Regions from separate parts of the Pseudomonas syringae pv. tomato str. DC3000 genome, predicted to be linked through region 3. Evidence: riboswitches for the same ligand, from Rfam matches in the RefSeq annotation. Region 3 holds a riboswitch; each other region holds the start of a gene.
The links. Region 3 has a riboswitch for cobalamin ahead of cobW (cobalamin biosynthesis protein CobW). Riboswitches for the same ligand answer to the same signal wherever they lie in the genome.

Region 1 (5,128 bases), 140 kb from region 3:
CAGGGTGTGCCAGGCCCGTTTTTGCATGTGCAGCATGTCCACATCCTGCAAGGCCTGACGCACGATGGCGTCGTCATTCGCGCTCCACGGCTCCAGTGCCGACAGCCAGGGCGTGCGGCCCAGTTCGACGGCGTCGAGCACGGTCACCGCGTCGCTGGTTTCGGCCTGCTGCTCGACCACCGCCAACAGGCGTGCCACGTCTCTGCGGCTCATCGCGGCGAGTGCCTGCTCACCCAGCCTGACCGCGCCGCTGCCCGGCTTCTGAATGCCAGCCAGCAGCTTGAGCAGGGTGGATTTGCCCGAACCATTAGGGCCGACCACCGCGAGTGTCTCGCCTGTGGCAATGCTCAGATCGACATCGCTCAGCAGGGGCGTGCCACGCACCGAATAGCCGAGCCCGGAGCAACCGAGCACGCAAGAGCGGGGCGACTGCGCAAACTCGTTCATCGCGTGCTGTTGCCCCGGACAAGAATCAAGGCGAAGACCGGCGCGCCGATCAGCGCAGTAATCACCCCGATCGGCAGCGCCTGGCCTTTGATCATCGTGCGCGAAAGGATATCCGCAGCGATCAGAAATAGCGCGCCGCTCAGTGCGCTCAGCGGCACCAGCCGCGCGTGACGCACGCCGACCAGCATGCGCACCGCATGCGGAATCACCAGCCCGACAAAACCGATGGAGCCGACAATCGACACCATCACCGCCGTCACCAGCGCTGCCGTGGCGATCAGGATGATCTGCACACGTCGCACCGCAATGCCGAGCGACGCGGCCGAGTCGCTGCCGAACGTGAAGGCATCCAGCGCGCGCCTGTACCAGAGGCACACCAGCAAACCGGCCAGCACCGTCGGCACCGCCAGCCACACCGAGTGCCATCGCACCCCGCTGAGGTTGCCCAGCAACCAGAACATGATGCCGCGAGCCTGTTCGGAACTGGCGGATTTGGTGATCATGAACGAGGTCAGCGCGTTGAACAGTTGTGAACCGGCGATACCCGCCAGAATGATCTGCACCGACGCTGTGGTGCCCCGTGAGGAATGCGCGAGCAGGGCGACCAATGAAAACGCCGCTACGGCCCCGGCGAACGCGCCGACCGACATGGAAATCGCCCCCGCGCCAAAGCCCAGAATGGCCACCAGCACCGCGCCGGTCGAGGCCCCGGCGGAAATCCCCAGCAAATAAGGGTCGGCCAGCGGGTTGCGCAGCAATGATTGCAGCACCACGCCGCAAATCGCCAGGCCGGCTCCGCAGGCTGCCGCGACGATGGCCCGGGTCAGCCGGTAATTCCAGACGATGCCTTCGTCGATAGGGTCCAGCACATAACCGGCCGCCCAGAGTTTGTTGGCCAGCACCTGAAAAACCACGTCGAGGCTGATCGAGGTTTCACCAATCGCCGCGCCGACCATGATTGCCAGCACCAGGATGGCTGCAACCCAGAGCAGATGGCCCAGCGCCACAGGCAGTCTCATCGTGCGGCGTTGAAACGGTTGGCGGCGTCGGCCAGTTCTTCGAACCCGGTGAACAGGCGCAGACCTGCCTGCATGCCCTCGGCGTCGATGATCACGATCCGGTCATGCTTGACCGCGTCCATGTTGCGCGTCACCGGGTCGCTCTTGAGGAAGGCGATCTTCTTCAGGTAGTCGTCGGCCGGAAAGCGGCGACGGTCCATGCGTGCAATCACCAGAATGCTCGGGTTGGCCTTGGCAATGGTTTCCCAGCCCACGGTTGGCCATTCTTCGTCGGACTGGACGATGTTGCGCATGCCCAGGCTGTTGAGCATGAAGTCCGGGATGCCTTTGCGGCCTGCTACAAAAGGATCGCTGGCTATCTCGGAGCTGGAAAACCAGAACAGCGCAGACACATCGTTAGCCTTGTTCTGCCTGACGTTGGCAATCGCTGCGCTCAGGCGCGTTTTCAGCTGCGCGACCAATGCGTCGCCGCGATCCTGCACATCGAAAACCTGCGCCAGTTGTTCGATGCTCTTGTAGATGGTCTCGATGCGAAAAGGCTCCAGGCGGGTACCATCGGCGCCGACCAGGTTGTCTTTGCCTTCGCAATCGGACGGCAGAATGTACGTGGGGATTTTCAGATCATGAAACTGCTCGCGGGTACCGACTGCGCCCTGTTTGCCGACCATCCATTCCAGCTGCACGACCACCAGTTCGGGACGTTTGCCGATCACCGCCTCAAAACCCGGTTCGTTATCGGCCAGGCGCTCCACCTTGTCGTTCTGTGCCTTGAAGCGCGGCAGCACGTTGTTGAACCACAGCGAGGTGCCGACCAGCTTGTCGCCCAACCCCAGTTCATAGAGCATTTCAGTGCCCGCCTGGCCAATGGTCACGGCTTTGGTCGGTGCATGCGCGAACGTCAGGGTCGAACCGCAGTTTTCCACGGTCAGCGGATACTGCGTGGGGGCGGCGAACGTCAGGGTAGACAACGTCAGGCAGGCGGCGATTGCGGCGAGGCGGGGCAGCGACATGAAATGCGGTCTCCATTGGAGCAGGTGCCAAGGCGCAATGCACATCAGGAAACACATCCCCGGCAGATGACCGGGCACGGCAAAAGGTGCCGACGCGTGCGGATGTCCTTCCCGGACACCCCGCCGGTTAGTTGGTTGAATCGGGTCGGCAGGTCTCCTGACTGGCATGTCATCACCATGCTCCGGCCTTCCCGGATCTGAATCCAGTGGCAGTCTTGGAGCAGGCTCGATGCCTACAGTTGCGGGGGCAGTTTCGTTTTGGCCTTTGAAACAAAGCTGGCGAATTCCCTGTTAGTTCCTCTCGGAAACCGACGGCCGGCATGGTAAACGATAAGGGTTCTTGATAGCTAATGCTTTGCGCGCACGCGCAGCAGGCTGTTGATCAAATGCAGGCGCATCGCGGCGCGCGCGGCATCGCGGTCCTGATGAGCGATGGCTTCATAGATGCTTTCCTGCTCGCGGCGCTGAATGTCCGGGTCATCTATGGCATGCGCCAAGGCGATGTTGCCGAAGCCGCTGCGCGCGCGCGGCAGAATGCTGCTGCCCAACTGGCTCATTACGTCGGTAAAAAAGCTGTTGGCGGTGCACAGCGAGATCTGCCGGTGGAATTCGAAGTCGGCTTGCAGGGTGTCTTTGCCTTGGCGCGTGCAACGGTGCAGTTCATCGAGCGCCTGGCGGATCGCGTCGAGTTGCTCGGGCGTGCGCCGTTGGGCGGCGAGGGCGGCTGATTCCGGCTCCAGGCTCAGGCGCAGCTCGATGATCGACACCGCATCGCCAGGTGTGCCGATGGAGGATTGGTCCTGACTGGAGTGGCCGGGCTGCGAGGCATCGACCACAAAGGTGCCATGCCGTGGCGGGTTTCCACCAGCCCCTCGGCCTGCAAGCGCGACATCGCTTCCCGAACCACGGTGCGGCTGACTCCGCTTTCGCGAATGATTACCTGCTCGGTGGGCAGCTTTTCGCCGCTCTGGATCTCGCCATCGCGAATCCTGCGCGCGAATTCGGCGACCAGTTGCTGGGTCAGGCTGGAACGGCGGCCTTTGGGGGAAGAGGAGTGTTCCATGGCAGGGTGATCGGTCCGTTTGGGGGGGCTGAGTATAACCGTACTCGGAACGTGTTTTGTGCGGGTATCGCAGCCTATACTCGCGTATCGGACAGAACTGAGGCTGCAATGTCGGACAACGCGCTTTCCCCGCAAAAAAACCATCGACGCCTGGCAGAAACCCTGGTTGACCGCTTTGCCCAGCGCATGCGTGACGGTGTGCTGGTGCGCGGAGAAAAGCTGCCGTCGGAGATCCACATCATGGAAGCCGAAGGTGTGAGCCGCACGGTGGTGCGTGATGCCTTGTCGCGGATGCAGGCGGCGGGGCTGGTGGAAACCCGCCACGGTGTGGGTACATTCGTCCTTGACATGCCGCCGCCCGAAGGTTTTTCCGTCGGCCCGGCGACCATCGCCAGCGTTGCCGATGTGCTGAACCTGCTGGAGTTTCGCCTGAGCCTTGAGGTCGAGGCGGCCGGTCTTGCCGCCCAGCGCCGCAGCCCGGAGGCGCTGCTGGAACTGAAGCGTGCTTTTGATGCTTTGCTCGAAGGGCCGCAGAAGTCCGGGACGACCATCAACGCCGACTTTCAGTTTCACCTCAAGATCGCCAAGGCGTCAGGCAATGCCTACCTGATCGACATCATGAAACACCTGGGCACCAAGCTGATCCCGCGCACCCGCATGAATTCGGCCTACACCGGGCAAAGCGACCGCAGCGCCTACCTTGCCGGGATCAACGCCGAACACCGGCAAATCTACAACGCCATCGCCGAAGGCAACGTCGATGCCGCGCGCGCTGCAATGTACCTGCACCTCAACGGCAGCCGCATGCGCCTGCGCCGTACTCAGGCGTTGTACAGCGACTGAGCTGATTCAGGATGAGCGTCGTACGATAGTTGAGATTATCGTTCCGCACGCTCCGGTGGGAATGCCTTGCGTGACGCTCCGCGTCACAGATCTGCGCCGCACCGCGCATTCAAGAGCGGACGCGGAGCGTCCAGAAACGCATGCGACGCGGAGCGTCGCACGATAATCATACTCAGGCGTTATCGTTCCGCACGCTCCGCGTGGGAATGCCTTGCGTGACGCTCCGCGTCACAGATCTGCGCCGCACCGCGCATTCAAGAGCGGACGCGGAGCGTCCAGAAACGCATGCGACGCGGAGCGTCGCACGATAGTCAGATCGTTCGCGAAATGCGTGCCGTGACACTCCGCGTCGCAATCTGCGCTATAAGAAGTTGTACTGCACCCCCACCCTTAATCTCAGCTGGCGCTTGTCGTCTTCCGAGTCCACCTTGATGTCGCCCACCTCAAAGAACGGCACCCAGTGCTTGTCCCACCTGTATTTGAAGGCCGCGTTCTGTTCGTAGTCGGTCCTGCCATTGTCGTAACGGATGTAATCGGCGTCGAAGTAGGTGAACTGATACTCATAAGCCCAGGGGCCTTTGCTGGCGTAATTGACCCAGACGTCGTAACGATTGATCGACTGATCGTCCATCTGGTTGTCAGGCATGTCGTGGTTGACCTTGTCGCGGTCAAGTTTGATCGAGTCGTAGCGATAGCGGCCCGAGACGCTCAACTGGTCATTCACTTTGTAACCCAGCTTGAGGCCC
Region 2 (5,128 bases), 1.7 Mb from region 3:
TTTCTGTGTTTTTGAGCTTCTCGGCAGCGTAAGCCGCATCCGGATCAGGTTGTTGTGTTTATGTCGATTGTTTTGCGCCTGATGGTCATCTGTGTTGCCGCGTTGCTGGGCGCTTGTGCCAGCGCGCCGCCACCGCCCAAAGTACCCCGGATTGTTCAGCGTCCGGTGGTCACCGCTCCCCCTCAGATTCTTTCTCCGGCTGCCGAAGACGTGCTGTTTCGTGCGTTGGGCCTGGTCGGCACGCCCTATCGCTGGGGCGGCAACACGCCAGATTCCGGTTTCGATTGTAGCGGCCTTATAGGCTATGTCTATCGTGATGCGGCGGGCATTTCCCTGCCACGTTCCACCCGCGAGATGATCGTGATGGGTGTGCCGAATATTCGTCGCGAGCAGTTGCAGTCGGGTGACCTGGTATTTTTCGCCACCTCGGGCGGTTCGCAAGTGTCCCACGCGGGCATCTACGTCGGCGAAGGCCGCTTCGTGCATGCCCCCGCCACCGGCGGCACAGTCAAACTCGACAGCCTCGACAAGCCTTACTGGCAGAAAGCCTACCTCAACGCCAAGCGCGTGATTCAGCCAGCAAGCCTGGCGCAGATTCGACCGTAGTCTGGTCAAAACTTATCGTGCGACGCTCTGCGTCGCATGCCCTTCAGGACGCTCCGCGTCCTCTTGCGACGCGGAGCGTAGAGAACTGCATTCCCACGCTGGAGCGTAGGGAACGATAATCTCAACTATCGTGCGGCGCTCCGCGTCAAACCTCTACGCTCGGCGTTATTGAGCCGCCTTGGCCGATGTCACGCGCCAGATCTTGTTGCCGACGTCATCCGCCACCAGCAAACCGCCGCGCTGATCGTTGACCACACCGACCGGGCGGCCCATGGCTTTTTCGTCTTTGTTGAGAAAGCCAGTCAGCACATCGACTGGCGTGCCGTTGGGCTTGCCGCCGCTGAAGGGAACAAACACCACTTTATAGCCGCTGTGCGGTTTGCGGTTCCATGAGCCATGCTGGCCGATGAACAGGCCTTCGTTGAACGGCGCAGCCAGGGTCTTGCCGTCGGCGAACACCAGGCCCAGTGACGCGGTGTGCGGGCCGACCGCGTAATCCGGGGCGATGGCCTTGGCGACCAGTGCCGGGTTCTGCGGTTTGACGCGTTCGTCGACGTGCTGGCCATAGTAGCTGTAAGGCCAGCCATAAAAAGCGCCGTCCTGCACCGAGGTCACGTAGTCAGGCACCAGGTCGCTGCCGATTTCGTCACGCTCGTTCACTGCCGTCCACAACTTGCCGGTTTTTGGCTCCCAATCCATCCCGTTCGGGTTGCGCAGGCCGGACGCAAAGATGCGGTGCTTGCCCGTCGCGGCGTCCACTTCCCAGATCGCCGCGCGGCCTTCTTCCTGGTCCATGCCGTTTTCGCCCACGTTGCTGTTGGAGCCGACCGTCACGTACAGCTTGCTGCCGTCCTTGCTGGCAATTACGTTCTTGGTCCAATGGTGGTTGAGCGTGCCGCCCGGCAGGTCAACCACCTTGGTTGGCTGTGCGCTGATCGACGTCTGGCCCGCTTCATACGGAAAGCTGATCAGGCGGTCGGTATCGGCCACATAGAGTTTATTGCCCACCAGCGTCATGCCGAAGGGCGAATTGAGGTTCTGCAGGAAAACGGTGCGGGTTTCTGCGACGCCATCTTTATCGACATCACGCAGCAAGGTGATGCGGTTGGCGCTCGGTACGCCAGCGCCAGCGCGGCCCATGACTTTCTCCATGACCCAGCCGCGAACGCCTTTGGAGTCATCCGGCTTGGCGGGCGAATTGGTTTCCGCGACCAGTACGTCACCGTTGGGCAGCACATACAGCCAGCGCGGGTGATCCAGCCCTTCAGCGAAGGCAGCCACCTGAGTGCCGGGTGCGGCCACCGGTTTGGCGCCTTTTTCCCAGCCGATGGCAGGCGCGATATTGACGGTCGGGATCAGCGTCTTGTTCGGCTCCGGCAGCTTGGGCGAGGGGCCTGTTCCATCCGAGACTTGCAGGGTCGAAGACTCGCCGCAGGCAGCGAGGCCGCCGGCAACCAGAAGCAGCACTGCATAGTGGGGTCTGAGTGTGAACATGATCGATCTCCATAAACAAAGGCGTGGTCCAGTAACTGATAGAGGCCCTGCAAACCGTCGAGGTTCAATCGTGTTCCCGGGCTGCGCTGTCGATTGACGCTCTCGGCCCAACCCTCTACCCTTCGCGGCTTGTTTCAGGTGCTCTGCAATCCTCGATTGGCAGGGTGAAACAGGGAAGCCGGTGTGGATCGACCGATCCGATCCCGGCGCTGCCCCCGCAACGGTAAATGAGTCAAGGCTGTGCATCGTGCCACTGTGTTTCGACACGGGAAGGCGCGCAGCCGGGGTAACCCGCTCATGAGCCCGGAGACCGGCCTGAACCACTCAATGGCATCACGGAGGGTGATGCTCTGTGCAGGGCGTAGCCGTGCTGTCCAGTGCTGTCCTTCCGTCTGCTTTCGCCTGCCCCGAGCGGAGAGCCAAGATGAACGAATCCCCCGAACGCGACGAACGCCATCTGGCGCGCATGCAGCGCAAAAAAGCCGTGATGGACGAGCGCATTGCCAGCTCGCCCAATGAATGCGGCCTGCTGCTGGTACTGACCGGCAATGGCAAAGGCAAGAGCAGTTCCGCCTTCGGCATGCTCGCCCGGGCCATGGGCCACGACATGCAGTGCGGTGTGGTGCAGTTCATCAAGGGCCGCAACAGCACTGGCGAAGAAATGTTCTTCCGGCGCTTTCCTGAACAAGTGCGTTATCACGTGATGGGCGAGGGTTTCACTTGGGAGACCCAGGACCGCCAGCGCGACATCGCCGCCGCCGAAGCGGCCTGGGCCGTGTCGCAGGAAATGCTCCGCGATCCGAGCATTGGCCTGGTCGTGCTCGACGAGCTGAACATCGCCCTCAAGCATGGCTACCTCGACCTTGAACAGGTGCTGACTGACCTGCAGGCGCGCCCGCCGATGCAGCACGTGCTGGTGACTGGCCGTGGCGCCAAACCCGAATTGATCGACCTGGCCGACACGGTTTCCGAGATCGGTGTGGTCAAGCATGCGTTTCAGTCCGGTATCCGTGCGCAAAAAGGTATCGAGCTGTGAGCCATTCGTCATGAGAACTGCGTCAATGGGAGCACTGCAATGAGAGCCCCGCGCCATTGCCCGGCGGTATTGATCGCTGCGCCTGCCTCCGGGCAAGGCAAAACCACGGTGACCGCTGCACTCGCACGTTTGCACCGCAATCAGGGCCGCAAGGTCCGGGTGTTCAAGTGCGGGCCGGACTTTCTTGACCCGATGATCCTCGAGCGGGCCAGCGGCGCGCCGGTCTATCAACTGGACATGTGGATGGTCGGTGCGGATGAAAGCCGTCGGCTGTTGTGGGAAGCGGCTGATGAAGCGGACCTGATCCTCATCGAAGGCGTCATGGGGCTGTTCGACGGCACGCCATCCAGTGCCGATCTGGCGCGTCACTTCGGCGTGCCGGTGCTGGGCGTGATCGACGGCACCGCGATGGCGCAGACCTTCGGCGCGCTGGCGCTTGGGCTGGCGCGCTATCAGCCCGATTTGCCGTTTGCCGGGGTATTGGCCAACCGCGTCGGCACCGTGCGCCACGCGCAGTTGCTGGAAAACAGCCTGACCGAAGGCCTGCGCTGGTACGGCGCCTTGTCGCGTGAAGTCGGTTTCGAGTTGCCGAGCCGCCATCTGGGGCTGGTGCAGGCCAGTGAGCTCAACGACCTCGACCTGCGTCTGGACATGGCCGCCGCCGCGCTGGCCAGCACCTGCGAAGTGGCGTTGCCGCCTGCGGTGACGTTTACCGCGCCTGATCCGGTCGAGGTCGAGCCGCTGCTCAAGGGTGTGCGCATTGCTATTGCCCGCGACGAGGCCTTTGCCTTTCTATATGGCGCGAGCCTGGACCTGCTGCGCAATATGGGCGCAGAGCTGACGTTCTTCTCGCCAATCCATGACAGCCAGCTACCCGAAGCCGACAGTCTGTATCTGCCGGGCGGCTACCCGGAGCTGCATCACCTTGCGCTGGCGGCCAACACCTCAATGCAGGCCGCGATCAGGGCTCACCACAATGCCGGCAAACCGATGCTGGCCGAGTGCGGCGGCATGCTTTACCTGCTTGATGCCTTGACCGACGTGGAGGGCGTGCGCGCCGAACTGGTCGGGCTGCTCGCCGGTGAAGCGGTCATGCAGAAGCGTCTGGCGGCGTTGGCCCTGCAAGCGGTCGAGCTGCCCGAAGGCACGCTGCACGGCCACACGTATCACCATTCGCTGACCAGCACCGAGTTGCAGCCGATTGCCCGTGGCGTCAGCCCCAATGGCGGGCGGGGGGCCGAGGCGGTCTATCGCATCGGGCGCTTGACCGCCTCCTACGTGCATTTCTATTTCCCGTCCTGCCCGCAGGCGATTGCGGCGCTGTTCAAGCCATGACCGAGCACGCCTTCAGCGCCGAAGAACGGGCTGCGGTGTACCGCGCCATCGCCGAGCGCCGTGATATGCGCCATTTCAGCGGCGGCACGGTGGCGCCCGAACTGCTGGCGCGCTTGCTGGAAGCCGCGCATCAAGCGCCCAGCGTTGGCCTGATGCAGCCGTGGCGTTTCATCCGCATCAGTGACCCGGCATTGCGCAGCAAGATGCAGGCGCAGGTTGAAGAAGAGCGCATCCGCACTGCCGAAGCACTGGGCGAGCGCACCGACGCGTTCATGAAGCTCAAGGTCGAGGGCATCAATGACTGCGCGGAAGTGCTGGTCGCCGCGCTGATGGAAGGTCGTGAGCAGCATATCTTTGGCCGTCGCACCTTGCCGGAAATGGACATGGCTTCGTTGTCCTGCGCCATTCAGAACCTCTGGCTGGCCTCGCGTGCCGAAGGGCTGGGCATGGGCTGGGTGTCGCTGTTCGACCCTGATGCGCTGGCCGCGCTGTTGAACATGCCTGAAGGTGCCAAGCCGCTGGCGATCATCTGCCTGGGGCCGGTGAACGCATTTTATCCTGCACCGATGCTGGTCATGGAGGGCTGGGCGCAGGCGCGTCCGCTGCATGAACTGCTGTATGAAAATCAATGGGGAGTGAGTCAATGAGTGTGGCGCT
Region 3 (5,128 bases):
GCAATCGGGCAGTCGGTGCCGTAATGCGGGGTCAGCTCTTCGACGATTCTGTGCAGGTTATTTACGCCCAGATGAATCGCCATGGTCGCCCTGTGGCTTGCCAGGCTGGCGAGTTCTTCGCCGCTCGGCATTGAGGTCTTGTCGGCGTAGCGGGTCAGAATCACGCTTTGCGAAATATCCGGCAGCGTCAGCTCCACGCCCAGTAACGCAGCGCAGGCGGCCGTCGCAGTTACTCCCGGAATGATTTCAAAGGGGATATTCAGTTCACGCAAATGGCGGATCTGCTCGCCAATGGCACCGTACAGGCTAGGGTCGCCGGAATGTACACGAGCAACATCCTGGCCTTGCGCATGAGCGGTCTTGATCCGATCAATGATTTGCTCCAGATGCAGTTCCGCGCTGTTGGTCACCTGCACCGCCTGGTGGCCTTCCAGCACGGCGAGCGGCACCAGCGAACCTGCATAGATAATGACCGGACAGGTGCGGATCAGGCGTTGCCCCTTGACGGTGATCAACTCGGGATCGCCAGGGCCTGCGCCGATGAAATAGACAGTCAATGGAAACTCCGGGGTCAATGAGCGCGGCGCGATTATCCGCCCACAGCCGGGCTGGACGCCAAGGCAAATGTCATTTGAGTGGTTTTTTGCCGCTCTATCAGCAGCCGCGCCGTACCGTCGCCCAGCTGCGCGGCGAGGGCCAGTGCCGATCCTTCGGCTACACCGTGACAGCCTGTGGTCTGAAAGACTTGCGCGGAGCGGTGGGTCAGGTGCAGCTCCCAGGCCACCAGTTGCGCGGCGTTGAAAAATACCAGCGGCACAGCCAGTTGCGCCGCCAGTGCAAGCAGGCCCGGTTCCTTGTCTTTCAGATCGATTGAGGCCAGCGCGGTGATGCTTCCCAGGTTCAGCTCCAGCGCTCGAAGCCTGTTCTCGATCAGCTCGCGCAACGCGGTCGCCGAACAACCGCGTCGACAGCCCAGCCCGACTACCAGAGGCGTGCCGGGGCGGACGGTCGAGTGCTCAGGCCTGATGCGGTCAGGCATGGTTTGAGTGGGCATTATCTGTGTGAACATTGCTTCTGCGAAACAGCCAGGCGCTGATCAGGCCCAGTGCAACCCAGAACAGCGCGTTGGTCAGCAGCGAAGCGACCCTGAACTGCGATTCCAGTGCTTCAGGCGCAAGGCTTTCATGAACCAGCGGTTGCGGTGCGCCGATCACATGCGGCACCACCAGAATCGCCGCGCCCAGCACTTTGAGCAGCCAGTTCTGACCAAACACCAGCAAGGCCAGCCCGGCAGCGGTGGACGCTGCGGTACCGATCCACCAAAGCTGACGCTGGCTCAGTTCTGCGGCAGCGGTGCCCGGCAGCTCAGGCGGCAGCCCCAGGGTCGGCGCCAGCACGAACACGGCAAAACCGGCCAGCCCCCACCACGCGCCCTGTGCCGTGCGGCCCGGTGCGCGCAGGGTGTAAAGCCCGGCCAGCATCAGGGCAAAACCGACGGCGACCACCAGATTGCCACCGGTGGTGGACAGCACGCGCTGCCAGCCGTTTTCCGGCTCCCACGCTGCTTCGTCATGCGCATGGCTGTGTTCAGCCACGGCACCGTCGGCATGCTCGTGAACGTGTTCGGCAGGTGCTTTCTCGTAGGTTTCTGCCTGCTGGATCAGCGGGACGACCCAGAAGCTTTGCAGCAAGGTCAGCAGCAGGGCGGCCAACAGCCCGGTAAACCCTGCGGTCTGTGCGATTCGCTTGAACATTGTGTTGTCCTCAATGACGCTCAATGGCAAGGAAAGGCAGCGCTGTGACGGGTGTCGTGTGCCGCATTGTGCACAGCGGCAATGTGCGAGAACCCGGCGAAGTACACAAGGCACGCGCCCAGCAGTGCAGCGCTGATGGCGGCGGTCAGGCGCTGGGTCTGGGTTGAGCTGGTAGCGGCCGTCTGGCTGCTGCTGATGGTGGACATGGCGTTCCCTCTTGAGTGTTGGCAAATGGGCCATGCGCGCGCGAACCCGCTGACGAACGCCAGAGGTTTCAACTGCGCCCGCCCACCGCGGGTGTGTCATTGGAAAAATGTCGGGCCGGTCTCCGGGCTCGCGAGGGGCTTGAACACGTGTGCGTTCAGACCTTCAAGGTCACCTTCCCATGCCAGAGCACAGTGGATCAGACCTTCTCTCGCTTACCGTTGCGGGGGCAGCACCGGACTTGCTCAACAGGTTGAGCGCACCGGTTTCCCGTTTCACCCCGTGAGGGGCACCCGAAACAAGGTGCACAGGAGAGCATGGGCAGCGGGGCATCGTCAATCTGAACGATTGACCTGCCTGCGGTCACTGCGTAGCCTTGCCGGTTCGAGGTTCTTCATGTGTAAAGCGTTACGACATGAAGCTAAGACGGGAATGCGGTACATGCCGCAGCTGCCCCCGCAACTGTAAACGGTCATGTTCATTGCACAGCCACTGCTGCGGCGGGAAGGCGCGATGAATGTGTGTCGGCAAGGTGTTCAACGCCCGCCACACGCTGCCGTGAGCCAGGAGACCTGCCTCGAACCGGGCTGACAAAAAGCCTGCGAATTCTCACTACAACCGGGCGGGGTGATCCGGTGGCGATCCGATCCGTGTGCAGTGCACGTGGTTCTCGTCCTGTTTGCCCGCCGCATTGCCAAAGGGCACCTGATGAAAACACTGGCCAAGCTTCCCGTCACCATCGTTACCGGCTTCCTCGGCTCGGGCAAGACCACGCTGTTGCGGCACATGCTCGACAACGCCGAAGGGCGACGCATCGCGGTGATCGTCAACGAGTTTGGCGAGCTGGGCATCGACGGTGAAATCCTCAAGCAATGCACCATCGGCTGCACGGAAGAAGAAGCCAACGGCCGCGTCTACGAGTTGGCCAATGGCTGCCTGTGCTGCACGGTGCAGGAAGAGTTCTTCCCGGTCATGCGCGAACTGGTGGCCCGGCGTGGTGATCTGGACCACATCCTGATCGAAACCTCGGGGCTTGCCCTGCCCAAGCCGCTGGTGCAAGCCTTCCAGTGGCCGGAAATCCGCAACGCCTGCACGGTTGACGCCGTGATCACCGTGGTCGACAGCCCGGCCGTGTTGGCGGGTACGTTTGCAGCCTTTCCGGATCAGGTCGATGCACAGCGCAAACTGGACCCCAACCTGGACCACGAATCGCCGCTGCACGAGCTGTTCGCCGACCAACTGGCCAGCGCCGATCTGGTTATCCTCAACAAGGCCGACATGATCGACGCCGAAGGGCTGGCCGCCGTGCGCGCTGAAGTCGCCGAAGAGCTGCCGCCTGCGGTCAAGGTGGTTGAAGCCAGCAGTGGTCGCCTGCCGATCAGTGTTCTGCTGGGCGTGGGTGCCGAGTCCGAACTGCACATCGACGCGCGCAAGACCCACCACGATCATCACGACGATGACGATCATGATGACCACGATCACGACGCGTTCGATTCAATTTCCCTGACATTGCCCCAGGCTGACGAGAAAGTGCTGCTCGATGCGCTGAATCAACTGGTCGTGCAACACGGCATTCTGCGTGTAAAAGGTTTTGCGGCAATTCCGGGCAAACCGATGCGCCTGCTGATCCAGGGTGTCGGCACGCGTTTCGACAAGCACTTCGACCGTGCCTGGCGTGCCGACGAAGAGCGCGCCACGCATCTGGTGCTGATTGGCCAGGAACTGGACGCGGTTGCGCTGCACGCTCAGCTCAACGCTGCGATTGCCGGCTGACCCATGCATTTACTGAGAACCCAGCCCGGCGGTTTCGTCCCGGATGACAGCATCGCCGACATGGGGCAAACCCCGGCCGAGCTGGTGATTCTCTGCAGCGGCGACTCCAGCCTGGCGCTGCTGGCCGAAGCCGCCCGGCAATTGCCCGAAGACTACCCCAGCCTGCGTCTGGCCAACCCGATGCAAGTGCAGAATCACGCCTCGGTCGACCTGTACGTCGATGAGGTGCTGCGCCACGCCAAAGTCATTCTGATTTCCCTGCACGGCGGCATCGGCTACTGGCGTTACGGCGTCGAGCGGCTTATGGAGCTGGCAGCGCGTGGCGTGCAGGTCATTCTGGTGCCGGGTGATGACCGTCCCGATCCCGAGCTGAGCGACCTGAGCACTGTGCCTGCTGCGCAGCGCGACCAGCTCTGGCAGTTCTTGCGTCAGGGCGGCATGCAGAATGCACTGGATTTGTTTCACTGCATGGCCAGCCAATGGCTGGGCCGCGATTACCCGTGGACTGAACCGCAACCGCTGCCGCGTACGGCTGTTTATCACCCGCGCCTTGCCAGTGCCCAGCTTGTCGATTGGCAGGCCGAATGGACGGCCGGGCAGCCGGTGGTGGCACTTTTGTTCTATCGCTCGCACCTGCAGGCGGCCAATACCGGCTTCATCGATGAATTCTGCGAGCACCTGCAGGCGCAGGGCATCAATCCGTTGCCTATCGCCGTGGCCAGCCTCAAAGAGCCGGGCTGCTTCGTTCAGGTCGAAAACTGGCTGGATGAAGCTGACGTCGAGCTGATTCTCAACACCACCGGCTTTGCCCAATCGAGCCCGGAAGCGCCTCACCTGCGCCCGTTCCGGCGCAACGTGCCGGTGATTCAGGCGATCTGCGCGCAGGACAACCAGCCAGCCTGGCAGGCCAGCGAGCAGGGCCTGGGTGCCCGAGACCTGGCCATGCACATTGCCTTGCCTGAGCTGGACGGGCGGATCATCAGTCGGCCGATCAGCTTCAAGGACTTGGCCTGGCGCAGTGAACGCAGCCAGTCGGACGTGGTTTGCCATCGCGCGCACCCCGAGCGCATGGATTTTGTCGCGCAACTGGCGCGCCGCTGGATCGAACTGGCGCGCCTGCCTAATGCCGACAAACGTGTAGCACTTATCCTCGCCAACTACCCGACCCGCGACGGGCGAATCGGCAACGGCGTGGGCCTGGACACACCGGCTGCGACGCTGAACATTCTGCGTGCCATGCAGGCCGAGGGCTATCCCCTGGCGCAGTTACCGGACACCGGCACCGAACTGATCCAGCAACTGTTGGGTGGCGTTACCAACGACCTGGACAGCATTGACCTGCGACCTTGCCAGCAAAGCATGGCGCTGGATGAATACCTGTCGGCGTTCAACGAGCT

Region 1: another riboswitch for cobalamin. It lies ahead of PSPTO_RS16855 (ABC transporter substrate-binding protein); the one in region 3 lies ahead of cobW (cobalamin biosynthesis protein CobW).
Region 2: another riboswitch for cobalamin. It lies ahead of cobO (cob(I)yrinic acid a,c-diamide adenosyltransferase); the one in region 3 lies ahead of cobW (cobalamin biosynthesis protein CobW).

What each region holds. Positions count from the first base shown of each region.
Region 1 is NC_004578.1:3,677,601-3,682,728, reverse strand. Features, by position in the region: gene PSPTO_RS16865 (ABC transporter ATP-binding protein) at 1-447, opposite strand, end outside; gene PSPTO_RS16860 (FecCD family ABC transporter permease) at 444-1,466, opposite strand; gene PSPTO_RS16855 (ABC transporter substrate-binding protein) at 1,463-2,476, opposite strand; cobalamin riboswitch at 2,606-2,804, opposite strand; partial or broken gene PSPTO_RS16850 (FadR/GntR family transcriptional regulator) at 2,824-3,539, opposite strand; gene PSPTO_RS16845 (FadR/GntR family transcriptional regulator) at 3,648-4,382, shown strand; gene PSPTO_RS16835 (oligogalacturonate-specific porin KdgM family protein) at 4,744-5,128, opposite strand, start outside.
Region 2 is NC_004578.1:1,875,917-1,881,044, forward strand. Features, by position in the region: gene PSPTO_RS08915 (C40 family peptidase) at 61-606, shown strand; gene PSPTO_RS08925 (PQQ-dependent sugar dehydrogenase) at 772-2,100, opposite strand; cobalamin riboswitch at 2,220-2,434, shown strand; gene cobO (cob(I)yrinic acid a,c-diamide adenosyltransferase) at 2,525-3,136, shown strand; gene PSPTO_RS08935 (cobyrinate a,c-diamide synthase) at 3,176-4,471, shown strand; gene bluB (5,6-dimethylbenzimidazole synthase) at 4,468-5,118, shown strand; gene cbiB (adenosylcobinamide-phosphate synthase CbiB) at 5,115-5,128, shown strand, end outside.
Region 3 is NC_004578.1:3,539,736-3,544,863, reverse strand. Features, by position in the region: gene cobM (precorrin-4 C(11)-methyltransferase) at 1-557, opposite strand, end outside; gene PSPTO_RS16295 (cobalamin biosynthesis protein) at 590-1,039, opposite strand; gene PSPTO_RS16290 (CbtA family protein) at 1,032-1,754, opposite strand; gene PSPTO_RS16285 (CbtB domain-containing protein) at 1,775-1,960, opposite strand; cobalamin riboswitch at 2,056-2,270, opposite strand; cobalamin riboswitch at 2,329-2,553, shown strand; gene cobW (cobalamin biosynthesis protein CobW) at 2,667-3,731, shown strand; gene cobN (cobaltochelatase subunit CobN) at 3,735-5,128, shown strand, end outside.